3 regions of the Polaromonas sp. P2_G11 genome follow, and region 2 is predicted to be linked to each of the others. Evidence: predicted binding sites of a transcription regulator. Region 2 holds the regulator's gene; each other region holds the start of a gene.
The links. Region 2 encodes sigma-54, which starts transcription at its own class of promoters, with help from an activator protein. Its sites were predicted from a motif close to TGGCANGNAANCTGCTTT; they were not measured.
Positions count from the first base shown of each region.

Region 1: a site for sigma-54 is predicted at 1,375-1,392, ahead of glnA (type I glutamate--ammonia ligase). Genes of this name have one in related genera too.
Region 3: a site for sigma-54 is predicted at 1,391-1,408, ahead of glnK (P-II family nitrogen regulator). Genes of this name have one in related genera too.

Region 1 covers NZ_JBFUFE010000001.1:142,281-145,555, forward strand. Annotated here, with positions in the region: gene glnA (type I glutamate--ammonia ligase) at 1-1,323, opposite strand, end outside; gene AC1DWQ_RS00740 (competence/damage-inducible protein A) at 1,551-2,375, opposite strand; gene AC1DWQ_RS00745 (EI24 domain-containing protein) at 2,400-3,275, opposite strand, start outside.
Region 2 covers NZ_JBFUFE010000004.1:573,134-576,408, reverse strand. Annotated here, with positions in the region: gene lptA (lipopolysaccharide transport periplasmic protein LptA) at 1-333, shown strand, start outside; gene lptB (LPS export ABC transporter ATP-binding protein) at 348-1,139, shown strand; gene AC1DWQ_RS16785 (RNA polymerase factor sigma-54) at 1,284-2,819, shown strand; gene AC1DWQ_RS16780 (THUMP domain-containing class I SAM-dependent RNA methyltransferase) at 2,862-3,275, shown strand, end outside.
Region 3 covers NZ_JBFUFE010000004.1:86,064-89,338, forward strand. Annotated here, with positions in the region: gene AC1DWQ_RS14630 (ammonium transporter) at 1-883, opposite strand, end outside; gene glnK (P-II family nitrogen regulator) at 916-1,254, opposite strand; gene AC1DWQ_RS14640 (YifB family Mg chelatase-like AAA ATPase) at 1,836-3,275, shown strand, end outside.

The DNA of each region.
Region 1 (3,275 bases), on a different contig from region 2:
CATGCTGTCGGTGAACACACCGCCCTTGGTCAGGAAGCTGCGGCCCACGTCAAGCGCGTCCAGCGCCTGGTCCAGGCTGTGGCAAACGGTTGGCACTTTTGCATCTTCCTCGGGTGGCAGATGGTACAGATCCTTGGTGGCGGCTTCGCCTGGGTGGATCTTGTTTTCCACGCCGTCCAGGCCGGCCATCATCAGGGCCGAGAAGCCCAGGTAAGGGTTCATCAGTGGATCGGGGAAACGCGCTTCGATACGGCGGCCCTTTGGATTGGCAACGTAAGGAATGCGGATCGATGCCGAACGATTTTTAGCCGAGTAAGCCAGCTTGACCGGCGCCTCATAGCCAGGAACCAGACGCTTGTAGCTGTTGGTGCCTGGGTTGGTGATGGCGTTCAGGGCACGTGCGTGCTTGATGATGCCGCCGATGTAGTACAGGGCGAAATCAGACAGGCCTGCATAGCCGTCACCGGCAAACAGGTTTTTGCCGTCTTTCCAGATGGACTGGTGAACGTGCATGCCGGAGCCGTTGTCGCCGACAACAGGCTTGGGCATGAAGGTGGCGGTTTTGCCGTAGGCGTTGGCCACGTTCTGCACGACGTATTTCAGGACCTGGGTCCAGTCGGCGCGCTGAACCAGCGTGCTGAAACGGGTACCGATTTCGTTCTGGCCGGCGCCGGCCACTTCGTGGTGGAACACTTCGACGGGGATGCCCAGCGATTCGAGGATCAGGGCCATCTCGGCGCGCATGTCTTGCGTGCTGTCGACAGGAGGCACGGGAAAGTAGCCGCCCTTGACGGTAGGACGGTGGCCGCGATTGCCGCCTTCGAGCTTGGCGCCGGAGTTCCAGGGTGCTTCGTATTCTTCGATCTTGAAGAAGGTGCCCGACATGTCAGTGTTCCAGCGCACGTCGTCAAAGATGAAGAACTCTGGCTCAGGGCCGAAGTAAGCGGTGTCGCCCAGGCCGGAAGCCTTGAGGTAAGCCTCTGCGCGCTGCGCGATGGAGCGCGGGTCGCGGTCATAGGCCTTGCCGTCGGCGGGCTCGAGCACGTCACAGCTCATGAACAGAGTGGTTTCTTCAAAGAACGGATCGATGTTGGCCGTCTTTGGGTCAGGCATCAGTTGCATGTCGGAGGCTTCAATGCCCTTCCAGCCGGCAATTGAGGAGCCGTCGAATGCATGGCCCGACGTGAATTTGTCTTCGTCAAAGTGGGACACGGGCACGGTCACGTGCTGTTCTTTGCCCCGGGTATCGGTAAAACGGAAGTCAACAAACTTGACCTCGTTTTCCTTGACCATTTTCATGACGTCTGCGACGGTCTTTGCCATCAAAATCTCCTGTTGCTGGATGGGTGGTTGAAAAATCTATTCGGGCTGTCGAATGCACTTTTTGTGCCACAGACATTGGCGCTTCAGTTTCCCGCCAAGCCCCGGATTGTGCCGTGATCTGGCTTCAGTTCCAGCCTTTGGCAGGCTGAAAATGCAAAAAACACCGGCCGACAACGAATGCACCATGATCGTGCATTAACATGGGCGCACAAGATTGGTGCAAAAAATCAACGCACCAACTCAGGGCCAAACTTCAGGTCAAATTTGTGCAGCCCGGCCAGCATGGCCGGATAGGCCAAATTGACCGCCTCGGGCGCGCCTTTGACGCCCAGTTCAATATGGCGGCCATATTCCGGGTGATCCACGCTGGGCAGGCTAAACACTTTCACTCCCGCATGGGCCGCTTCAATATCGAGCATCAGGGGCGTGAGCATGGCCTCCATGGACCCAAAAATGATCACCGACTTCTCGGTGTAAGGCGATTTTTGGTGCAGGTGGGCGTACTGGTTGTCGAGCACCCATTCAATCATCGGCCAGGCCATCACCGGGAAGCCGGGAACGAAGTGAACCGCCCCCTGCCCCGCCCGGCAGGTAAAGCCCGGAATCTTGTTGTACGGATTCGGAATAATCTCCGCGCCGACCGGAAACACGCCCATGTTCAGGCGGTGGATGTTGTCGTCGCGGTCAGGCTCGTAGGGTGTCCCCTGCTCTTTCGCCACATCCGCCATGCGTTCGAGGATCAGTGTTTTGGCCGTGGGATGCAGCGCAAGGTCAACGCCCAACGCTCTGGCGGCGCACTGCCGGGTGTGGTCGTCAGGTGTGGCCCCTATACCGCCGCAGGAGAACACCACGTCGCCGTTCTCATGCGCCGCTGCGAACGCGCGTGCCAGCGTGGCCGTGATACGCGCCGGATCGTCGCCGACGTAGTCGGCATAGGCCAGCTGCAAGCCGCGCGCACCCAGCAGTTCGATGGCTTTCGGCAGGTGTTTGTCGGCTCGTTTGCCGGAAAGGATTTCGTCGCCGACGATGATGAGGCCGAATTGTGGGGTCATGTTCAGGCTTGCCAGGTAATGGGTTCAGGGTTGTGATTCGGGCTTGCCGCCCAGCGAACCGAAGCTGGGCGCCGGCCCGGGGAGGGCATCGGGGGCCAGCTCATTTGCTATCGATTCAATAGCTGCTTGCGCAAGCGGGTCGGGCGCCAGGGCATTATTTTTCTTGCGAAGTTGTTCCAGGGCCGACAGCGTGTAGTGCGCAAACCAGAGCGAGGAAAACGCAAACACCAGGGTGTAGATCCAGATGGCCACCGGCACCAGGATGGGCGCCATGGCTACAAACATCGCGCCCGAGGCCCACAGCAGGCTGGGTGCCGCGCCCAGGTAGCCGCTGAACACACCGATCGCCAGCAGCGGCAGGCGATGTTCCTTGAATATCTGGCGCCGCTCTTCACTGCTGGCGTGGTCCACCATGGCGTCATAAGACATGACGCGGTAAGTCAGCCAGCCCCAGATCAGCGGGGGCAACACCAGGATCAGCGGGGGAATCAGCCAAAGCGGAATCGAAACGACCAGCGCCACCACGGCCAGCAAGGTCGAGCCCAGCGACCAGAACAAACTGGTGAACAGTGAACCGCCCCGTTTGCGCTCCATCTGGGGAAAGCGCCGTTCAGCCACCAGGGCCACCATGGCCGGTGTCATGAGCAGTGCCACGAAGAGCAACGCCACGATCACAATCACGGGGATCGCCAGGAACAGCAACAACGCCGGAGCCAGCACCGTGCGCAGGTCGCTCAGGCCGAGGCCCTCAAGCCAGCGCACCAGCGTGCCGACAAGCTCATAGCTTCCGATCTGCGACCGGATAGCTTCCACGGCATCGTTCCAGAAAAAAAATCCCAGGCCGAGCGAGATCACCACCATGATGATCAGCGGCAGGACGGACAACGCAATGACCCGCGG
Region 2 (3,275 bases):
GGCGTAGACGAATACATCGAAGGCGAAGGCGAACGCATTGAATATGACAGCCGTGCAGACCTGGTGAAGTTCATCAAGCGGGCGGTGGTGCGCCGCTACAACGGCGCCACCCTGGTGGACGAAACCACCGGCAGCCTGATTGTTTACGACAACAACACCGACGTCTTCACCGTGGATGGGGGCGCGCAAAATCGTACGGCCAGCAACCCCACAGGACGGGTTCGCGCCATGCTGTCACCCCGCGCGACAGCCTCGGCCCCCGTCGCGGCGCCGCCCGCAGGCCCAGCCCCGGTTCTGCGCCCCAGCACGACGCTGGGCAATGAAAAGAACTAGAAAGACCTGCACAGATGGATGTGGTGACTGACACTTCAGCGGCCCCGGCCGCTCCTGCCCTGACCCCCAGCCGCCTTGTTGCGCAAGGTCTGCAAAAATCGTACGGCAGCCGCAAGGTGGTGCAGGACGTTTCGCTGTCCGTGCAAAAAGGCGAAGTCGTGGGCCTGCTGGGCCCCAACGGCGCGGGCAAAACGACCTCGTTCTACATGATCGTGGGCCTGGTGCGCGCCGATGCAGGCGAAATTTCCATCGACGGCGAGTCGGTCGAGCACATGCCGATTCACCTGCGTGCCCGCCTGGGCCTGAGCTACCTGCCGCAGGAAGCGTCGATTTTCCGCAAGCTCACGGTCGAAGAAAACGTGCGTGCCGTGCTGGAGCTGCAGCTCGACAAAACCGGAAAGCCGCTGGGGCGCGCAGACATCGAGTCGCGGCTCGACGCGCTGCTGCAGGATTTGCGGGTAGATCATTTGCGCAACTCACCGGCACCGGCGCTCTCGGGCGGCGAGCGCCGCCGGGTCGAAATCGCGCGGGCGCTGGCAACCCAGCCGCGCTTCATCCTGCTGGATGAGCCCTTTGCCGGTATCGACCCCATTGCCGTGATCGAAATCCAGCGCATCATCGGTTTCCTCAAATCGCGCGGCATCGGCGTGCTGATCACCGACCACAACGTGCGTGAAACACTGGGCATTTGCGACCACGCCTACATCATCAGCGACGGCCATGTGCTGGCGCAAGGCACACCGTCCGAGATCGTGAACAACGCCGATGTACGAAGAGTCTATCTCGGCGAACACTTCAAGATGTGAAGATGGTTCCCCCCTGTTGTCGCTCACTTCGTGTAGCTCCCTCTCCCCCTCTGGGGACGGCGCCTGCGGCCTGGCGAAGCCAGTTCCGCGGCCCCTGCTGGCCGAAGACATGTCGTTTTATCTTTCCGCACATTTGAAAATCCAGTGAAACAAGGCCTGTCACTCCGCGTCTCGCAGCATCTTGCGCTGACGCCCCAGCTGCAGCAGTCGATCCGGCTGTTGCAGCTGTCGACGCTTGAGTTGAGCCAGGAGGTCGAGCAGATGCTCGACGAAAACCCGTTTCTGGAAGTGTCGGAAGAGACGGCGGTGCGCGAAGAGTTTGGGCTGGAGCACATCAACACGCCGGTAAGCCAGGACAGCCGCGAGTTTGAATCTGCTACGGATTCGATAGCTGGCGGCGCAGACGAGACTGGCGCTACAGCCCCGAATGACGCAGAAGTCAGTGCGGAGCCCAAGCTCGAGGAAAGCTGGGAAGGCGATGGCACGGTAGAAACCACGCCCGACGACAGCGAGTGGGGAAGCGACGCACCGGCGCGCAAGAACAACAATGAAGAGAGCGAAGCCGAGGCCTCCGACCTCACGGGCAGCCATGAGTCGCTGCAGGACCACCTGCACCGGCAATCGCTGAGCTTGCGCCTGTCGGAGGAAGATCGCGCCGCGCTGCACTTCCTCATTGAATCGCTCAACGACGACGGCTACCTTGAAGACAGCCTGGCGTCGCTCGCGGCCGGTCTTGCAAGAGATGACATGGCGCAGGCGGAAGAGCTGGAGCAGCGTTTTGCGATGGCGCTCAAGCTGCTGCACCACATGGAGCCTGCCGGTGTCGGTGCGCGCAACCTGGCGGAATGCCTGAGCCTGCAACTGCTGGACTGCAAGGACTGCGAAGAAACCCGCGCAGCCATTGCCATGTGCAAGCAACCCATGGAGCTGCTGGCCAAGCGCGATGTCAAGCGCCTGTCGCACCTGTGTGGGTTCACCGAAGCCGCCATCAAGGGCGCCATCACGGTGATTGGCCGGCTCGACCCCAAGCCCGGGCGCCGCTTTGTGAACGTGGAGCGCAACCTGATCGTGCCCGACGTCATCGTCATCAAATCGGGCCGGGGCTTCAAGGTTTCGCTCAATGGCGACGTCATGCCGCGCCTTCGCGTGCACGACATTTATGCCAATGCCCTCAAGCAGCACAAAGGCCAGGGCGGCCAGGCGCTGCAGCAGCGCCTGCAGGAGGCCCGCTGGTTCATCAAGAACATCCAGCAGCGCTTTGACACCATCCTGCGCGTAAGCAGCGCGATTGTGGAACGGCAGAAAAACTTCTTCACGCACGGCGAACTCGCCATGCGGCCGCTGGTGCTGCGCGAAATCGCCGATGAACTGGGCCTGCATGAGTCCACCATCTCCCGCGTGACCACGGCCAAGTACATGGGCACCCCTTTCGGTACTTTCGAGCTCAAGTATTTCTTCGGTTCCGCACTCGGCACCGAAACCGGCGGCAATGCTTCCAGCACAGCGGTGCGCGCGCTCATCAAACAATTTGTCTCGTCAGAAAGCCTCAAGAAGCCGCTCAGCGACAACCAGATTTCCGAAATGCTCAAGGAGCAGGGCATTGAATGCGCCCGCCGCACCGTGGCCAAGTACCGCGAGGCGCTCCGCATCGCGCCCGCCAACCTGCGCAAATCACTCTAGCCGCCCAATCAGGCCGCGCTGCCCCGCCCCTCAAAGTCAGTCATGAATCAACTCCAACTCTTTTTACCGTGCGCCGCAGGCGTCGAAACCCTGCTGGCCACCGAGGTCAAGCGTGTCACCGGGATCGACGGCAAAGCCTGGCGCGCCGGCGTGCAGCTGCAGGCTTCGTGGCGCGACGCGTTGCAGCTCAACCTGCACAGCCGGCTGGCGCAGCGCGTGCTGATCGAGCTGCAGCACAACCAGTACCGCAGCGAACAAGACCTCTACAACGCAGCTGCCAACGTGGCCTGGGAAATCTGGTTCACGCCCAAGCAGACCTTCAAGGTCGAGATCACGGCCCAGCACAGCCCGCTGCAAAGCCTGAACTTCGCGGCGCTGAAGATCAAGGACGCGATCGCCGACCGCTTTCGCGCCAAGTTCGACGACGTGCGGCCCAGCGTCGACACGCGCTGGCCC
Region 3 (3,275 bases), 490 kb from region 2:
ACGTGAGGCTGTGAGGGGCCATGGCTTCCTTGCCGTAGCCGATACGCTTGCCTATGCAGAAGGCGCCTACCAGGCCGGCGACAGCGGCGTTGATGTGCACCACGGTACCGCCTGCAAAATCCAGGGCGCCCATTTGCCAGATATAACCGCCCTTGGCGCTCATGGCGTCGGCGACTTCCTTGCCGGTGTAGGCGTCAGGGCCCATCCAGAACCAGACCATGTGGGCAATAGGTGCATAGCTGAAGGTGAACCAGATCGCCATGAACAGCAGCACTGCGGAGAACTTGATGCGTTCGGCAAAGGCGCCAACGATCAGCGCGCAGGTGATGCCGGCAAAAGTGGCCTGGAAGGCTGCGAACACGATCTCGGGGATCACGACACCCTTGCTGAAGGTGGCGCCATTGGCAAAGGTGCCCGCGACGTTGTCCCAGATGCCCTTCATGAAGAGCCGGTCGAAGCCGCCGAAGAAGGCGTTGCCTTCGGTGAAAGCCAGGCTGTAGCCATAGATAAACCACAGCACGACGATCATCGAGAACGTCACCATGACCTGCATCAGGACGGACAGCATGTTCTTGCTGCGGACCAGACCGCCGTAGAACAGGGCCAGGCCAGGCACGGTCATCATGATGACCAGCAGCGTGGAAACCATCATCCAGGCGGTGTCGCCTTTGTTGGGAACGGGCGCAGCGGCAGCCGGTGCAGAGGCTGCAGCTGCAGCGGCGGGTGCTGTCGCTGCGGCAGGCGCGGCGGCGGAAGCAGCAGCTTCAGCCGGCTTGGCTTCTGCAGCGGAAGCGGCGGGTGCAGCTGCCGGGGCCTGCGCCATCACGGCGCCGGTCGTCAGCAGGCTCAGTCCCAGTACAAGGGAGGCAAGTAGTTTTTTCATGTCTATGTTCTCTTCGTTTTTTGGGGTAAGCCTTACAGCGCTTCCTTGCCGGTTTCACCGGTACGGATGCGCACGACCTGCTCGAGGTTGTAAACAAAAACCTTGCCGTCGCCGATCTTGCCGGTGCGGGCGGCGCCCTCAACCGCTTCAATCACGCGATCCACCAGATCGTCGGAGACTGCTGCTTCGATCTTGACCTTGGGCAGAAAATCGACGACATACTCTGCACCGCGGTACAGCTCGGTATGGCCTTTCTGGCGGCCGAAGCCTTTGACTTCAGTCACAGTAATGCCTTGCACGCCAATGCCGGAAAGCGCTTCACGCACTTCGTCCAGCTTGAACGGTTTAATGATGGCCGTTACGAGTTTCATTTTCAGGGTTCCTCCAGGGATGAATAGGGAAGCAGCATCGTCAAGCACCACCTCAGCCGGATTAAGGCTTTTGTACGAGTCATTGCTGATGGAGTCTCCGTAGAAGCTCCAAAGGTTGGCAACTTGCGTGGACTTCTTAGCAGGTAACGTGCCAAAGACGCTTTGCATGGATGACCGGCCCGCCCCTGAACTTCGAGCGAACCTCCGCGAATCGCGCCGGATACGATGCACCAATAAAGGGCAATCAAGCGCACAATTTTGGAGCATTAAGCTAAAAAGGCATCACCAAGCCTGTCTTTAGTGCACGGCGGTCTTCTGCAACGTTCGTTTCTGGGACGGCCAGCACCAGGAGATCGGCGGCAAGAATGCCACGGCGGATCCTGGTACTGACACAACCAGGCAAGTGCACGGGACGAAAGTGAGTGCCACTATCGGATGCAGCGGGGCACACCTTTCTGGTGAACCAGCGGGTGGCTTCTCTCGCTAGGCGATACTCGTCTTAGGTGAAGGTATGGTGCACCTGCAACCCGGGATGGCCTCGGGTTCAGTTGTGATGCCGCCTCTGAGGGAGGAAGTTTCGAATGAGCTTGTCTTTAGTGCATAGCCGCGCCTTGTTGGGCCTGGAAGCAAGGCCCGTGCAGGTGGAGGTGCATCTTGCCAACGGTTTGCCCAGCTTTACGCTGGTCGGGCTTGCGGAAACGGAAGTCAAGGAAGCGCGTGAACGCGTGCGCTCGGCCATCCAGAACGCCGGACTGGAATTTCCCGCCAATAAACGCATTACGGTCAATCTGGCACCCGCTGATCTTCCCAAGGATTCCGGCCGTTTCGATCTGCCCATCGCGCTCGGAATCCTGGCGGCCAGCGGCCAGATCGACGCCCGCAAACTGGAAGGCTATGAGTTCGCCGGCGAGTTGTCGCTGGGCGGCGACTTGCGTCCCATTCGGGGAGCGCTTGCCATGAGCCTCGCCCTGGCGCGCCCGGCACGGCTTGCCGCCGAGAAATTGCCGAAGCTGGTTCTGCCAGAGGCCAGTGCCCAGGAAGCAGCGTTGGTCCCCGGCGCCGAAATCTTTCAGGCGCACCATTTGCTCGATGTGGTGAGGCAATTTTTGCCGGGCGACACCCCGACTGAAGCAGGGGAAGGCTGGTCTCGCGTCAAGCCGATCGTGCCTTCGGGGCAGTCCCCATATCCTGATCTGGCCGACGTCAAAGGCCAGGCGGCGGCCCGGCGCGCCCTGGAAATTGCCGCGACCGGCGGGCACAGCGTACTGATGATGGGCGCCCCAGGCTCCGGAAAATCCATGCTGGCACAGCGCTTTGCAGGCCTGCTGCCGGCCATGACCACCGAAGAAGCACTGGAAAGCGCAGCGGTGGCGTCATTGGGCGGCCGGTTCACGCTGGACAAATGGGCGATACGCCCCACCTGCGCGCCGCACCACACGGCCAGCGCCGTTGCGCTTGTCGGTGGTGGTTCCCCGCCGCGGCCTGGTGAAATTTCCCTGGCGCACCGCGGCATCCTGTTTCTGGATGAACTCCCGGAGTTTCCGCGGGCAGCCCTGGAAGCCCTGCGTGAACCGCTGGAGTCCGGCACCATCACCATTTCGCGAGCCGCCCAGCGCGCCGAGTTCCCGGCGCGCTTTCAGCTGGTCGCAGCGATGAACCCTTGCCCCTGCGGTTACCTCGGCTCGAGCTTGCGGGCTTGCCGTTGTTCGCCCGAACAGGTGTCGCGTTACCAGGGCAAGCTCAGCGGCCCGCTGCTGGACCGCATCGACCTGCATGTTGAGGTGGGTGCGCTTGCAGCCGATGAACTGGTCAACGCGCCGCCGGGCGAAGCCACTGCCGTTATCAGGGCCCGGGTTGCCACGGCACGTGATCGTGCTATTGCCCGGCAGGGCACCACCAACCAGGCGCTGGAAGGCCAGGCCATTGATGCGCAATGCCAGCTCGATGACGCAGCCGCGAAATTCCTGAACACCGCAGCAGCGCGGTTGGGGTGGTCAGGCCGCAGCATCCATCGCTGCCTG